Regions from separate parts of the Eubacterium sp. BL-380-WT-2B genome, predicted to be linked through region 3. Evidence: riboswitches for the same ligand, from Rfam matches in the RefSeq annotation. Region 3 holds a riboswitch; each other region holds the start of a gene.
The links. A riboswitch is a leader RNA that binds a small molecule or an ion and turns the genes downstream of it on or off. The one in region 3 is predicted to bind cyclic di-GMP.
Positions count from the first base shown of each region.

Region 1: it holds a riboswitch for cyclic di-GMP, as region 3 does, so the genes downstream of both, FYJ53_RS01490 (type II secretion system protein) here and FYJ53_RS16810 (fibronectin type III domain-containing protein) in region 3, are expected to answer to the same signal.
Region 2: it holds a riboswitch for cyclic di-GMP, as region 3 does, so the genes downstream of both, FYJ53_RS11535 (helix-turn-helix domain-containing protein) here and FYJ53_RS16810 (fibronectin type III domain-containing protein) in region 3, are expected to answer to the same signal.

Region 1 covers NZ_VUMP01000001.1:336,425-341,974, forward strand. The annotation lists gene FYJ53_RS01480 (EAL domain-containing protein) at 1-919, shown strand, start outside; gene FYJ53_RS01485 (O-antigen ligase) at 980-2,260, shown strand; cyclic di-GMP riboswitch class I at 2,525-2,618, shown strand; gene FYJ53_RS01490 (type II secretion system protein) at 2,799-3,275, shown strand; gene FYJ53_RS01495 (type IV pilin protein) at 3,627-4,145, shown strand; gene FYJ53_RS01500 (type IV pilin protein) at 4,202-4,654, shown strand; gene FYJ53_RS01505 (A24 family peptidase) at 4,693-5,466, shown strand; gene FYJ53_RS01510 (type II secretion system F family protein) at 5,527-5,550, shown strand, end outside.
Region 2 covers NZ_VUMP01000005.1:229,945-235,494, forward strand. The annotation lists gene FYJ53_RS11520 (aminotransferase class I/II-fold pyridoxal phosphate-dependent enzyme) at 1-1,294, opposite strand, end outside; gene trxA (thioredoxin) at 1,392-1,715, shown strand; gene FYJ53_RS11530 (helix-turn-helix domain-containing protein) at 1,932-2,267, shown strand; cyclic di-GMP riboswitch class I at 2,359-2,446, shown strand; gene FYJ53_RS11535 (helix-turn-helix domain-containing protein) at 2,536-2,868, shown strand; gene FYJ53_RS11540 (LTA synthase family protein) at 2,908-4,911, opposite strand; gene metG (methionine--tRNA ligase) at 4,994-5,550, opposite strand, start outside.
Region 3 covers NZ_VUMP01000008.1:160,553-166,102, reverse strand. The annotation lists gene FYJ53_RS16810 (fibronectin type III domain-containing protein) at 1-3,263, opposite strand, end outside; cyclic di-GMP riboswitch class I at 3,394-3,481, opposite strand; gene phoU (phosphate signaling complex protein PhoU) at 3,631-4,308, opposite strand; gene pstB (phosphate ABC transporter ATP-binding protein PstB) at 4,323-5,084, opposite strand; gene pstA (phosphate ABC transporter permease PstA) at 5,096-5,550, opposite strand, start outside.

The sequences.
Region 1 (5,550 bases), on a different contig from region 3:
TTTTCAGATTGGTGTGTACCACGCCAGGGAAGGCGAGCGGGATATTGGAAAAATGATGGACAACGCCGACATTGCAAGAAAATCCATCAAGGGCAGCCGCAAGACCGGCATTGCCTTTTACGATAAATCCATGGGAGAAAAGATCCTGAAAACCCGCCAGATTGAGGCGCGGATGGAAAGGGCTTTGAGAGATAAGGAGTTTCTTGTCTATCTGCAGCCCAAAATTGATCTGGAAAGCGGCAGAGTGGTGGGCGCCGAAGCTCTGGCCCGCTGGGTGGATGACCGGGGCAATATTGTGCTGCCCGGGGAGTTTGTCCCCATTTTCGAGAGCAACGGCTTTATTGTCGAGCTGGACTTTTACGTGTATGAGGAAGTCTTTAAAGCCCACTATTACCGCAAAACCAGAGGCTTGAAATGCGTCCCCATCTCCATGAATATGTCCAGAATTCATCTGAAATCCGGCAACTACATCGAGCGCTTCCGGGCGCTGGCAGACAAATACCAGATCGACCCTGGCCTCATTGAGGTGGAGGTGACTGAGACCATCTTCATCGAAAACAGCGGCTATGTCAAACGGCTGGTCAGCACGCTGAGAAGCGACGGCTTTAAGGTCTCCATCGACGATTTTGGCTCAGGCTATTCCTCATTAAATCTGCTGTCCGAAATCGACGTGGATGTGCTCAAGCTTGACCGCTCCCTCTGCCGGGAGGAAAACCTCTCACCCAAGGAACGGGTCATTCTCAAAAATATTGCCGCCATGGCCAAGGAGCTCGACCTCCAGGTGCTGGCTGAGGGCATCGAGACCACCGGCCAGGCCGAATTCCTGAAAAGTATCCAGTGCGACAGCGCCCAGGGCTTTTTGTTCGCGAAGCCCATGCCCATGGACGAGTTTTTTAAGAAGCTGGATGGGGAATGGTAGAAAATGCAGGTGTGTTAAAGGGATGATGCCATTTAAAAAACATAAATATTGAGGAAAATAATGCGAAAACTTGAACTTAAAACCGCTGTCTCCGCAGTGCTGGCCATTGTCGCCGGGGCGGTGCCGCTGATTGTAGTGCCGCCCTTTGGGGATACCCTGTATATGCCCAAGCTGATGACCATCGAGGTGCTGGTGTTTGGGCTGCTGCTCTTGTATGTGCGGCCCATTACCGAGTATTTTACCGGGAAGCCGAAAATCCCTCTGTCCGTGAAGCTGGTGCTTTTGTACCTTTTGTGCGTTACCATCACCCTGCCCTTTTCGACAGATGTGATGCTGTCGCTCAAGGGGCGGTCCTTTCGCCTGGAGAGCTACTCCGCTATTTTGTTTTATGGTGTTTTAATGATGCTGGGCGCTTTTTTCTATACCTTTAAGCCCTGGCATGTACGCCTTTACGTGGTGGGGGTATCCTGCGTGGCGGTTTACGGCATCTTCCAGAAATTTGGTCTGGACTTTCAGCCACAGGACCCTCTGATGTACGGCGGGCCAGGCGCTTCCTACGCCACCATCGGCAACCCGAATTTCCTGGGTTCCTTTCTGACACTGGCGCTGCCCATACTCATCTATGCTTTTATCAGAGGCCCAAAGGCTTACCTGCTGCCCTGCGGGCTGGTGTATTTCTGCCTGTTGTGCACCAACACCAGGGGAGCGTGGATCGGCAGTCTGCTGGGCTTTGCGCTGCTGGGGGTGTTTTTGCTGGGCGAGCGGGAAAACCGGCGCCGTTTCGCGGTGGTGAGTGGGGTGTTTGTGCTTTTAACCCTTGTTTTTCTGTTGGTGAACAGCGGCTTTGGCGCGCGTTTTCTCAGTGTCTTTGCCGATCTGTCTAAAATGCTCAGGGGCGATGACTGGGAAAAAGGCGGTTCTTACCGGCTTTTTATCTGGTCAAAAACCCTGGAGCTCATCCGCATGCGCCCGCTGACCGGTTTTGGCATCGAGACCCTGGGCCAGGTCATGGGCCAGTATTTTGAAAAGGATATTATCAGGGTGACCAGCCGCCACCTGGTCATCGACCGGGCACACAACGAGTACCTGCACATCGCGGTGAGCAGCGGTATCCCCGCAGCCCTCAGCTATCTGGCGTTTGAGGGAACGACGCTTTACCGTGGTATTAAAAACTGGCGCCGCTCGCCCATGCTTGTGCCGCTTGTCTGCAGCATCGCTGCCTACATGGCCGCCGCCTGCTTTAATATTTCCGTGGTAACTGTGGCTCCGGTTTTTTGGATATTCTGCGGAATTGCGGTGCGTTTGAGTGGTGAAATTCAATCGAATTTGAATATGATTTAAGGAAACAAAAATTGAAAAAATTTTGAAAAAATTTAGTATTTTACCCAAATAGTACTGTTTTTACCATTTGTTTAATGCTGGTGGTAAATGAAACAGCATTTATAATAACTTATCGCTATAAGAGAAGCGTAAAAAGCAGATTTACATATTTTTAAGAGTGTGTCAACGTGTATGAATAGTGATTGACAGGAAACTTTCGGAATATTTAAAAGTAACTGGTTTTTATAGTTCTTGACAAATGTCCGAATCAGTTGTAGAATAGAATTGTTCAAAAGGCAAAGCGGTGCGAAAGCCCGTGGCGCAAAACTACAGGGTCTACGTCGGAAGCTCCAGGCCGATATGACAGCCAGATGCCACAACCGGTAGATGGCCGAAAACCCCTGTATGGTTTCCGGCTATTTTTATTTTTTGAGTAGCCTTTAACAAAAAGGACCGCTGGAGCAGGCAATCACTCTGTTTATAATCGTCATGGCGCGGACGGTTAAAATAAAGGTTTATATTTAAAGGTAAACAAGAGAACATAAAAGGAGAGATGTAAATGATTCAGATGATTAATAAGCTGAAGAAAAACCAGAAAGGTTTTACTTTGGTAGAATTGATTGTAGTATTGGTTATTTTGGCGATTTTAGCAGCGTTCACGATTCCGGCGATGTTGGGGTTTGTGAATGATGCGAAAGAAAAAGCAGAGGTATCAAAGGCGAGAGAAATTTATGTAGCTGCACAATCAGCCGCGACAGAAATTTATAATACTACTAATGCAGCTCCAGTATGGACTGCTGCTCTTGCGAATGATAAGACAGATGCTTTTCCTTTAAAAGTACAAAAATTAGTTAAAGATGATATTCCGAATTTTGCACCAGTTACAACTACCCCTGGTACTAGTGGTCAAGTAAATGTTACAATGGATACAGGTGACAGAGCGGCTATTGTAAAAAAAGTCGAATACATGGGGGCAAATGGAAAATTGATTACTATTGAAGAAAATGCTTCAGGTGGTTCAGTTACTATAAAATAATATTATATTTAAGGCCGAGCTTGCAGCGCCGCAGCCGGCCTTTTTCCCCATCTTTTCAGGCGCTTTTTTTATTGCCGGAAAGAAAAGAGAGTAGTTGACAGTTGATAGTGGATAGTTATGGAGCAAATTGCTTTTGGTAATTTGTACATGAACGATCAACTGCCCATTATCAACTATCAACTAATTTAAAATTGGTTTAAATGCTTTTCTGCCTTAAAAACAAGATTCTATTACTTTTTCAGTAGATGAGCCGTTGTGTTTTTAGGATTTCTGGAGGGGTTTTTCAATGGAAAAATTGAGAATGGAGAATGGCAGAGCAGGATTCCGATTTTCTGTGCAGGGGGCAGGAAGATGATTTTTCTAAAACGAAGATTAAAAAACAGTATTCGGTCCCGTTCGGGCTTCACCTTGGTCGAATTGATTATGGTTTTGGTTATTCTGGCTATTCTCGCAGCCTTTGCCATCCCCGCCATGCTAGGGTTTGTTGAGGACGCCAAAGGAAAAGCCGCCATTGCCGAGGCACGGGAGGTTTATGTGGCGGCACAGGCGGTAGCTACGGAATACTACAGTAATAATAATTCAAGAATAGAAATTCCTGAAAAAATCGCAGAGTATTTAGCGAGTGATTTTGGAATGAGTAAAGACGAGCTTTGGTTTAAAACAGACTCTTTCGATGATGGGGAGAGGCATGATTTAGCTTCTGATAATAACGCGGCTAAAACTAATCGTATTTATGTAATGCTTGGTAAAAAAGGTACTGAAGATGAGGGGAAAGTTCGAGAAATTCAATATTTAGATAAAACTGGAAAATATATTGTAATTATTTCGGCAGGCGGCTCCGCCGAAATCACAAAAATAGAAAAGAACTAAAACCTGTATCCCGAAAACCCAAAAACTAAATTAGTAAGAACAAAAGGAGCCTGTCCATGATTAACCGTAAACTGGAAAACTTAATCAAAAGCGTTCACGGCTTCACCATGATGGAACTCATCACTGTCATTGTCGTCATTGCCCTGTTGGCTGTGATCATCATTCCAGGGTACCTCCATTTCATCGGCGACGCCAAAAAAGACGCGGTGGTGGCTGAGGCAAGAACCATCTACCTGGCGGCCCAGATACGGGCAACGGAGTTTAAATCCGCCGAGACAGCGGAAAACCCTTACCGCATTCCGGATGCCAATGACCTGCGGGATCTGGTGGGGCCGGATAACGTCTATGAGGGGGTTACAAAGCTGACCATTGTGGACGATAACCGTGACGGCACCATTGATAAAATTGAGATGATTAAAAATAACATCAATGTTATAATTGAACCAGGAAAAAATGTGGTTGTCGATGGAAAGGTGAGAACTGTTTATTCCAGGGATGATCAAAAGTAAAATGTATGAATTCACACATAAATCCTGGAGGTTTCGCTTTGTATGATTCTTTATCTTTGATATATTTTGTGCTGTATGCCTTTGTCTTTATTTTTGGCTGTATGATTGGCAGTTTTTTAAATGTGGTGGTCTACCGGGTGCCCATTGGCATTTCAGTCGCCAAGGGCCGGTCTTTTTGCCCGAACTGCGGCAAGCCCATTGCGTTTTATGATAATATCCCCCTGCTCAGCTATCTGTGGCTGCGGGGAAAATGCCGGAAATGCGGGGCGAAAATCGCGCCACGGTATTTCTTTACCGAGCTGTGCGGCGGGCTGCTGGCCCTGCTCATGGCCGGGCATTATGATTTTGGCCTTCAGGCGGTGGTGGGGTTTGCGGTAGCGGCCATTTTACTTGCAGTTACCCTCATAGATTTTGACACCATGACCATCCCCAATGGCCTGGTGATCGCTTTGATAATCCCTGTGGCGGCCAGCTACTTTGTGTTTCTGGAACCCAGTCTTATTTCCCGGGTAATCGGTGTGTTTGTCATATCGGTGCCCATGCTGGTCTTATCACTGGTCATTCCCGGCGGCTTTGGCGGCGGAGATGTCAAGCTCATGGCAGTCGCTGGATTTCTCCTCGGCTGGCCTTGCACCCTGCTGGCGACCTTTATCGGCCTGGTGCTGGGCGGTATTGTAGGTGTCATCAAGCTTATCCGCAAGAGCGGGGAAAAGCACATGGCCTTTGGCCCATACCTCTCAGTGGGGATTTTGGTATCCATGTTGTGGGGAATGCAGATCATCTTTTGGTATTTGAATTTTTTTGGACTTTAATGAGAAGGTAGACACCCTGGACTTCAACCTTATGAAGCGGCCGGAAGGAGCGATGAGACTTTGCCAAAGTTTAAGTATAAAGCA
Region 2 (5,550 bases), on a different contig from region 3:
CCGGCAGCAGCACTGGTATTCCCGGAGGATACGGGATAACAAAGCCCGCCGCCGCTCTGCCTGCAGCATCCGCCAGAGGCATTCTCCCAGTTTCCATATTGCAGAGCGCCTGCCAAAGCGGATATTTCTCCTCGTGCTTCCAGAGACTGACAAATCCGACCTGTGGCAGCTCTGTGACCTCCGGGCAGTCTCTGTTCATATCTGCCACTGCTGCCATCAGCCGGTCCAGTTCGTCAACGGCAGTGCCGATTCCTGTCATGGCCAGCACATAATTAAAACCAGACATCTCACACTGGATGTTAAACTCTGTAAGCAGCCGCCTTTCAGCAGCCGTTCCCTGTCCGTCCTTCACCATCAGCAACCATTTGCTTTTATCGTAGAGCTGCTCTTCTCCCGGAGTGTACAGGGCGATGCAGTCACCTGCTCCCACCTGTTTCCGGTAATAATCCCAACGCTCTGCGATTGCCTGAAAAACGGCTTCTCCCTTTTCACAGGCTTCATCCACAGCGTTTTCCACACTCATCATCAGAAGATAGCTGGGGCTTGAAGATTGAAGCATGGCCAAAAACTTTTTGACACGGCTTCTTTCCACCAATGTTCCCTGCATATGCAGCAGGGAGCTCTGGGTAAAAGCCCCTAAAAGCTTGTGTGTGCTCTGGATAACTATATCTGCCCCGCAGCTCACCGCGTCCGGCGGCAGCGCAGCACAAAATTTCAGATGCGCTCCGTGAGCTTCATCCACGATCAGCACCTTTCCCTTTTTGTGAAGCAGCTCCGCTATGGCGGCCACATCACTGACAGTGCCGTAATAGGTGGGATTGACCAGGATCATCCCCTTCACCTCTGGATGCTCCTGCAGCTTTTTCTCTACCTGCTCCGGAGTAATGCGTTTTCCAAAGCCCAGCCAAGCATCGTATTCCGGTTCAAAATAAACACCCTTTACCCTGCCCAAAGCAAGCCCCGCGTAAACAGAGCGGTGACAGTTCAGCGGCACCAGGAGGCTGTCGCCCTCTCTGCACACACCCATGACGGCGCTCTGTATGCCGGCTGTGGTACCGCCCACCAGTATGCAGGACTCCTCTGATCCATAAGCCTCTGCCAGTTTTTCCTGAACCCTTAAAAGAATATCGGAGGGATCATGCAGGTTATCCGCCCCAGGCACTTCTGTTGTATCCAGGGTTGCCCAGTTCTCATTATCAAAGCAAATTTTTCCCTTGTGCCCTGGCATATGAAAGCGCAAAGTCCCTCTGTCACTCAGTTCTTGTAATCTTGTATATAAAATTCGTTTTTTCATGGATTTATTTTATCATAAAATCCGGATTTTTCCCCTTTATTTTTAGATGGATTATTGATATGATAATCACTGTAAAAAAATTCAAGGAGTGAAAAAGATGGCAAATATCATCTCTGTCGATATGACTAACTTTGAAGCGGAAGTGCTAAACTATACGGAAGGCCCTGTCATGGTCGATTTTTGGGCTGAATGGTGTGGCCCCTGCAAGGCTCTTCTTCCGATCATCGAAGAAATCGCCGGCGAAGTCCCTGCAACCGCCAAGATCTGTAAGCTGAACGTGGATGAAAATACCGATCTGGCCAGACAGTTTCATGTCATGAGTATTCCGACCTGTGTATTTTTAAAGGACGGCAGTGAAGTCGAGCGTTTCGTGGGAAGCCGCGACAGGCAGGAATACATTGATACCCTAAAAAATTTATAAGTTTTTTCAGACTGTGCTCCGGGCACGGTCTTTTTTTATCGAACTACTTTTTATTAAATTTTATCTTACAATACAGGGCATTTCTCTTTTCATTCTATTTTTATAACTATTATTTCGAAAATCCTTGAACCTTTTTTGAAAATATGTTACTATGAAAATTATTTATAGATTCCTTATTTTCAGTCATAACTGTCAAACCCTCGGGAGGAACTCCAGATGAACACTAAATACCTCGGGCAGCGGCTTCGCCAGTTCCGAAAAGACGCCCATCTTACACAAAACCAGCTGGCTAAAAAGGCCGGTATTACCCCCACCTACCTCAGTATCATTGAAAGGGGCGCGCAGCTGCCCCGGCTGGAAACCTTTATCAATCTGGCCAATGTCCTGTCTGTTTCCGCGGACGACCTTCTGATGGAGGATCAAACGGAGTCTCGGAAAGATTTGTATCCTTCTTTCTGTGTTCCGTCTGACAACCTAACAGATGAACAGCTCGTCTTGGTTCAGGAAATGATCAAGCTAATGTGTGACCACTTCAAAAAAACAAATCACTGAATTATTTGTTTAAATTCTTGGACAAAACTATAATTGAATATTGACTTCATTCGCATTGTGAGTTATAGTAAATAATATACATCCGAATCATTTTGAAATAGGGCAAAACTACTGAAAGGTAGTGACGCAAAGCCAAGGGTCTAATTCATCTCAAGATGAAACGACAGCCGGTTGCTCGGGTATTAAACTTACTGAATGCAATCTCCCTGCCTTGGTTTATGCCGGGGTCTTTTTATTGCCCCAATCTCACGCAGAGGAGTTAATCACAATGGATAACAAAGTTATTGGCAGGCATATTCGTGAAGCCCGTCTTGATAAAAAACTGACGCAGTACCAGCTCGCGGAACGTGTCCATATTACACCGAATTATCTGAGCATGCTGGAACGCGGCACCCATCTGCCCAAACTTGAAACGCTCATCACCATCTCCGAAGCACTGGAGGTTCCTGTCAGCGCACTTCTTACCGATTTCCCCGTCGAATCCTTTACCAGCCGGATTCACTTTCTGTCCACTGCAATGGAAGGGCTCGATGACGAGCAGTCCAAGATCGTGTGCGATGTCATCAAGGTGATGACTGACGGCTTTAAATTGAAAAAATAAGTAAAAATCCCCGGATCAAATGATCCGGGGATTTTTTAGTTAAAAGTCTGAAGCCGGGTAAAACAAATCGTTTCGCCGCCTCGCCGTATCCAGCATGTTATTGTAGAGTATCTGCTGATACTCCAGAACCTCACGGTCATGGACGGTCGGATCACCCTTTCTGAAGTACTGCCCTTCCTTGTCAATGATCCCTACCGTATTGATGACCGGCAGTGTTTTGGACAGCTTCATTAAATAATCATTGTAGGGTGCCCCCTGGATACCCGCCTGCGCAAGCAGCAGGCTGGAAAGATAGTTTACACTCAGCTTATCCACCTGAGCTTCTGGGATGTCGTAATTTGCCCAGATGACAAAGGGGGTGACATAGCGCCTCTGCAGCTCCTCTGTGCTCCACTGGTCCAGAGGCTTCTGCATGAGCTCTTCATAAAAAGCCTGCTCGATATACGCCTGATGATCGCCAAACATGACCACCAGCGTGGGCTCATCCTGACTGCTGAAATAGTCGATCAGATTTTTAAACGCCGCGTCAGAGCTGCGCATCAGCGATAAATACTGCTCAGTTTCAGGATAACTTCCCTCCATCCCCTCCAGAAGCACAGGCTCCAGATCATCGGCATTCAGCTGGTAACCGGCATGGTTCTGGATGGTCACATCAAAGACAAACAGCGGATTGTCGCCTTTATTTTCATAAAGCTCAATGACCTTGTCATAAGTAGCCGTATCGCTGACCCATTTTTCTCTGATTGTCTGCGATTCCATAAATTCTTCTTCTGAAAAAAACTGCTGAAATCCAAAATTTGGATAAACTTTATCGCGGTTCCAGGCGTTACGCTCTCCGGGGTGGATGGCGTAGCTGCTGTAGCCTTCATGGTTCAGCGTCGACGTGAGCCCGGGAGCCGGACCCTTGATATAAAGCTGATAGGGCCTCGCGTTTTCCGGCAGATAAGCCGTGGTGTTTCCTGTCAGAAAAGCGTATTCGGAGTCACAGGTGCCACCGCCGAAAACCGACACGTAGAGATTCCCTTTAATGGTATTTTCCTGCAGGCTGTCAATGAAAGGCATGTAGTCAATATTGGTTGAAAAATCCCCCACGGCTCGCAGGTCACTGAAAGACTCATTCATAATGGCAATGATATTGGGCTTATGGCTGTCTTTCATTCCAGGGCCGGCAGCGGCTTTTTCCGTTGTCCCACCCCGGCCGACAGCTCCTGTGGTCATGGGCTGCTGTACGTTTTTGATGCTTTCACCCAAAAATGCCAGATCATATCCTTCAGGCTCTCTGACATGTGAGAGCTTGGCATTGACGGTAAAGGTATAAGGATAGCCGTTAACTGGCATATCCCAGGCATAGTAATACCGCTCCACATTGGTCTCGAAAAACAAACCAAAGGTAATGGTCAGGGCTGCAAAGGACGTCAGGCGCAGCCTGCGGCTTTTATATTTATCCCGGACGCGTCTGTCTGCTTTAAAGGCCCAAAACAACAGCGCTGCCAGAACCAGCGCTGCCAGCAGAATCGTGCCGCTGAGCTCAAAGTGATAGGCTGAGGCGACCTGAAGTCCTGTTTTCGCTGAAAACAGATCCGTATAGAGCAGTGTATCTCCTCTGAACAGACGGACAAAGTAGCTCGCCAACCCAAAAATATACAGAAGAATTCCTCCGCCCATCAAGGATGCTCTCATCCGCCCTGTTAAAATATATAAAAAAACATAGACTGCCATACAGCAGGCCAGATTTAAAAACAGGCGGATTCCCTCTGTATCAAAGGGTGCTTCCTGAAATATCTGGAAAATGGTATAAGAAAAGGCTGAGGTCAGAACAAGCAGCAGCACATTCCACAGAGCCGCTGCACGCTCCCTGCACTCTATATTTGAAAAGACAGCCAGACCGATCATAAAAACACACAGCCCCGCTGTGTTCAGGTAACGTTCATCAAACCCCATCATATGATAGCAGAGCGACAGGCTCAGGCTCAGCACCGCCACTGTCGCCAGTGCTGCCAATATTCTTTTTTTACTCGTTGTCAAATTGATTACAGAATCCAAAAAAAACCTCCTGTTCTCTGACTATTATATCATTAAACAGAAGATTTTGTGTTATTTTCAATAGAAATTAAGTTTTATCCTTTTAGCTTACCTTGCCGCCAGCCGGGATTACATCGCCGTCGACTGTTAAAATACTCAGCTTTTTCCCCTTAACAGCGGAAAGAATCATCCCGTTTGACTCCAGTCCCCTCAGCATGACCGGCTTCAGATTTGTACAGACAATAACCTTTTTGCCCACAAGGTCTTCAGGCTTATAGTATTTGGCGATTCCAGAGATAATCTGGCGCTTTTCTGTTCCCAGATCCAGCTGGAACACCAGCAGGCGGTCTGCGTCAGGGTGCTGTTCGCAGGAGATGACCTCTGCGACTTTCATCTCAACCTTGGCAAAATCATCGATGGTGATCAGGCCTTCTGGCACCTCGGCTTTTTCTTCCTTCTTGGCCTGTTTTTCCTTTTTAGGCGGCTGTTTCTGTTCTTGTTCTTGTTTTTCCTTCTTCACTTCAATTCTCGGGAAGATTGGTTCACAGCGCTCTACCTGGATGCCGTCCGGATATTTTCCAAAGGACTGGATACTTTCCCAGGTCCTGAGTTCTTCTGGTACCTTAAGTTCATCGGCAATCTTAACGCCGGTATCGGGCA
Region 3 (5,550 bases):
TTCTGATAGAGCTGCTCAATCTGTTCGCTTTCACTGCCGTTAAGGGCTTCGAGCACAGCTGTCGCCGGTACAGAAAGCAGCATCTGGTTCGTCATAATATCGGTGCTGTTGTAAATGCTGGATTTTTTATCCCATTGATGTTTCGATTCTTCACCGGCATACATGTCCGGCACTTTGGCGACAAAAGCTTTCAGTTCTTTAATATAGGACTGGATCGCCGTTTTTGCGTCATTCTCATCTGTGATTCCCGTTAAATTCAAGTATGGGATCTTTGTCGCTCCTGCCACTCTCACCTTGATATCCTTACCGGATGGGCTGGCATTAGGATAACGGATATACAGGGCTCCGCCGCGTTCACTGTCTTCACCGCCAATCTGCTCAAGGGTAATTTCGTTCTTCCCTTTCTTTAAATTAACGGTCTTGCTCCAGCCTGTTTTGACGTCAGGATGGTATTGGGTATAGACAAGCTGCGGAAGAACATTTCCTTCTGTTCCCACATAAACGTTGATGGTGTCGCCCGCTTTTGCGGCCAGGCCCAGCGGCTGAAAATCATTCAGCGCCATGGCAAAGCCCAGATTGCCATTTTTGGCGTTTGATACATTCTGGTCTACAAGAACCGTATCATCAATATTGGTTTCACTCAGAATCGCTTTTGCCAATATGAGCTCTGAAAGAATGGAATCCTTATCTGGATGAAACTCTCCGCTCACAGTATCTGGAGTATTGGCGCGCTCAATAAGCTTATCCACAATCTCCATGGTTACGCTGTCTCTCAGTTCCACATGTAAATCATCCATGAACAGGGCGTTTGTTTCATCTGCCAGACTGTCGTAAGCGTAGAATTTTATTTCCGAAATTCGGCAGCGCGCATTGGGTGCGCCGGCCCAGTAGAGCGCTGGATTCATCTGAATTTTGACGGGTTTAATCTTTTCATTGATGCGGATACGATAGTATTCTTTTCCATTGGTGCTCTTTTTCGCCTGAACCGCAAAGTCTTTTCCGATGTTCAGATCGTGTGCCTGTCCGGCCTCATCCCACCAGCGGATTTTCATGTAGGCGTTATAAGTGCTTGGCTCACCTTCGCCGCGCACCAGCACAATATCGTTCATTTCATAGGACTGGTCAAATTCTACGACCGGCGCCTGAAGCTTGCCTGACCAGCCGCCGGCATTCCAGCCCCCATAATTCCAATACGAGGTATAGTCATTGTCCACAATATCAAATTTATCATAGGCCTGTTCATAATCACTTTCCTTTAAATAAGGATAAGTGACGTCCTTAATATGGGCGGTGGGCTGGTTAACCTCACCGGCACGGTTGATCAGCTTATAATTTGATGTAACCGGCGGCTCAATGGATTCTGTGGTGCAGGTATATACAGATGATCTTGCCCCTTCACCAATGGCGTTATAGCCGGTCAGGTAAACTTCATATTCAGCCTGATCCTTAAGGTTTTCAATCACATAGCTGGTGTTTTCTAAATTTCCAGCCTTGGTGTATTCACCGTTTCCCTTTTCACGGTAGTAGACATTATATCCAGTAGAATTTTTTTGTTTTTCCCAGTTAACCGTAATCTGGCGGTATCCGCCTTTTAGGGTGATTCCCTCTGGCTGTTCAGGCACTGAGGTTGGCAGAGGTATTCCAATTACAGGCTCGCTGAAGCCGCTTTCCCAGTTTCCGCCCTCTGATCGGTTAACAGACTGAACCGAAATTTTATACTCCACAAAGTTGGTCAGATCACTGATCGTCAGGGAAGTTCCATCCACAGGTGTCAGCACAGTCTCTGCCTTACCGCTTTTGGGGTCTGTATAACTCATTTTAACCTCATAGCCTGTTACATTGCTCTGTGCTTCCCAGCTGACAGTCAGACTTTCATTGCCAGAGGCTACCTGAACGTTTGTCGGGATGCTCGTCACCTGCTCGACTATTTTATCCTTGGTATTATTCAAGAATTCAACCTTTGAAATTTCCGCCAAATTACTGCTCGCCTTATTGGTTTCTTTTACAATGATCGTAACCTTTTTAATCGCAACCTGCCCTTTCAGGTCAATAACAATGGTTGACGGGGAGGCTTCATCTGTCAAAAAGAGATAATCCGCCTGTCCTTGGAGATCGAAATCCACAGATTTTATGTTGTCCAGTTCATCGGTTACCTCAATGGTTCCCCTCTTTGGCGCATTTTCAAGCCCCAGTTCACTGGGGGCAATGCGAAGCTCTGTCGCTATGACTGGCTCCTTCATTACAAGCGGAATTCTCAGAGGCGTATCCTCCGAAATAGTGTTTCCATCTTCCCTTGCAAACTGAACCGCGCCTGCCTGGTCGGAGGCCGTACTGAAAAGTTTTGCAATATCCCCGCTTTTTATCGTCACAGGATCCTTTTCACCTGTTTTGATTTCCACGTTGTCAGGATCTACAATCGGGGAGGTGTCACTGATCTGTACTTTTCCTGAGTCATGGGACACACCCATATTTTCCTGTAAATAGACCAGATCGACAATATCCACGGTTCCATCTCCATTCAGGTCACAGTCCGCTTCAGAAGAACCAAGGCTTTTCATAACCGCATCGTAATCGGCATCGTCAATGCTGCCGTTTTGGTCGACATCGCCTGTTAAAATTGAACCGCCCATAAATTCGACACGTTTGGAGCTTCCCTGGAGACTTACCTGCGCCTGAGCTGGCACTACTCCCTTGTCAGAGACGGTGACAGTGTAGTCGCCAATCGGCAGACTGTAAAAATTGACATTGGCAAAATAAATCTTTGCATCGGGCTTTTGCTCGTTGTAAAGAACGCTGCTGCTGTCCATCTCATTAGAATCTCTGTCAAAAAGCAGTGTCTTATACTGGATACTCCTGCTGCCAAAATCCGTTGTGGCCTTTTCGCTGACGACATCCTTTAAAGGGATTTCCTTGGACGTACCGTCGCTGGCTGCCAGCGTCAGGACTGCTGTTTCTGACAGCTTTGTTCTTGGTTGGCTAAAGTGGATTTCCACCTCGATATTTCCCACCAGGTCAACAGACGCTCCTGCATAGAGGGCACCCGCCTCTTTCTTTTCCGGCTGAGGCTCAGAAGACTCAACTGCCTCAGAAGATGCCTCCTCCACACTTTCCGCGGTTTTGTCCACTTCCTGATTTTCTGTCACGGTATTATTCTCTGTTATTTGGGCTGAAGGCTCCTGTCCCGCTTCCTCCGCCAGAATAGATACCGGAAAGCTCGCAAACAGCATAACAACTGACATAAAACAAGCTAACCATTTTTTCATGTTTTTTTCCTTTCCTTCTCTTATATAAATACTCCCAGTCTTTTGCCGCTCATCTTATTATGCTCGTACAAACAAAAAACGACTGCGAAAGGGCGCAGCCGGGCAGTGTCCATCGATGAGGATGGATTTCCGTAGCAGCTGGCTGCCATTACCGGTTACCGGTTTTAGGCCCTTTAGTTTTGCGTCTCTGCCTTTCAACAGATTTGCCCTTTTTACGTTTTAAAAACGTTATTAAATTAAAATCACTATAGACTATGTCTCATTATAACAGGCACGATTCGCCGCGTCAAGAATCATTGATTATTTCGCAATAAAAAGATAAAGACCAGAGTAAAAAGCTACTCTGGTCAAAAATATAAGCTACGACTTACTCGTCTTCAGGAATTGTGTTTAAATCATTAAAATCCATGTAATTTCCGGTCACAATGAAATATACTGTTTCAAAAATATTGGTGGCGTGATCGCCAATTCTCTCCAAATGACTTCCAATAAAGGAAAAACTCATGGCCTGGAGCGCCATCTCTGGATTTTTGTTGATTTCTGCAATACAGTCACTGTGCAGGGTATTGTTCAAACGGTCAATTTCATCCTCATATCGGACCACATCGTCCATTTTACTGATATCCTCATCGATATAAGCCTGTATGCACATTTTCAGCTGGTCTTCCACCATCTTCGCCATCTGTGGAATATTATCGAGCTTTTTGTAGTATTCCTCCTTGCGCAGACAGATCACCTTTTGGCAGATATTAACCGCTAAATCCGCGATTCTCTCAAGGTTTGTAATAATCTTATAGGTTGAAGAAAGCCTTCTCAAATCTCCCGCAACCGGCTGCTGTCTTGCAATAACCTCGCTGACGATCTGCTGAAGCTGAATTTCCTTCAAATCCACGATATCATCTCGGCTGATGACACTCCTGGCCAGCTTTACATTTTGTTCTTCCAGCGCTGTAATTGAATCGGACAGCATCCGTTCTGCCTGGGAAGACATCAGCAGAATTTCATTCTTAATGGTTTTTAATTCTTCATTATAAACTTCTCTCATTATTCGCTCCTTTATCAACCAAATCGTCCGGTAATATAATCCTCAGTACGTTTATCTCCCGGATTCATAAAAATGGTGTTAGTTTCATTATACTCAACGATTTCTCCCATAAGGAAGAATGCCGTTCTGTCCGAGATTCTGGCTGCCTGCTGCATGGAGTGTGTTACGATGATAATCGTATAATTCTTTTTAAGCTCCTCCATAAGATCCTCAATTTTTGAAGTAGCGATGGGATCAAGGGCAGAGGTTGGCTCATCCATCAGAATAACCTCCGGCTGCATGGCGATGGTTCGGGCAATGCAGAGACGCTGCTGTTGTCCGCCGGAAAGGCCAAGAGCCGATTTGCCCAGACGGTCGCTGACTTCATCCCACAGCGCCGCCCCCACCAGGCTGTCATGGACAATTTTATCAAGTTTCTTCTTATCTTTCAAGCCCTGGCATTTTGGTCCATAGGCGATATTGTCATAAATACTCATCGGGAACGGGTTAGGCTTTTGAAAAACCATGCCCACCTTTGTTCTGAGCTGAATAACATCCGTATCTTTTTCATAAATATTTTTGCCGTCAAAATTCAGCGTCCCTTCAATACGGACAGAGTCGATTAAATCGTTCATACGGTTCAGGCAGCGCAAAAATGTAGATTTACCACAGCCAGAAGGACCGATAAAAGCGGTTACTTCATTCTCATAAATATCAATATTGATCTTCTTCAGGGCCTGAAAATCGCCGTAATATAAATCCAGATCCTTCACATCAAATTTTTTCTTCTTATCCATTTTAACCTCGTCTATTTTTTATGGGCAACATCCAGCTTGTCCGCTGCCAGCCTCGATAAAATATTCAATACAATAACGATCAATACAATGACAATGCCAATGGCACAGGCCAGCTCAATGTTTCCCTCTTCCTTAGCCACATAGTAAGCCTGAACCGTCAGTGTGCTTCCCGGTGAAAACAGCGTTCCTGGGATCTGCGCAACGGTCCCTGCCGTCAGCAGCAGCGCTGCCGATTCGCCAATTACCCGGCCAATACTCAGGAGCACCGCGGTCACAATACCAGGAACCGCTGAGGGCAGCACGACCTTAAACACCGTCTGAAGCTTCGTCGCGCCAAGGGCCAGGGAGCCTTCACGATAACTGACCGGAACAGTCTTAAGGGCTTCTTCTGTGCTTCTTATAATAACCGGAAGCAGAATAATCGCCACTGTTAAACTGCCTGACAGTAAAGATATCTGAAATTTCA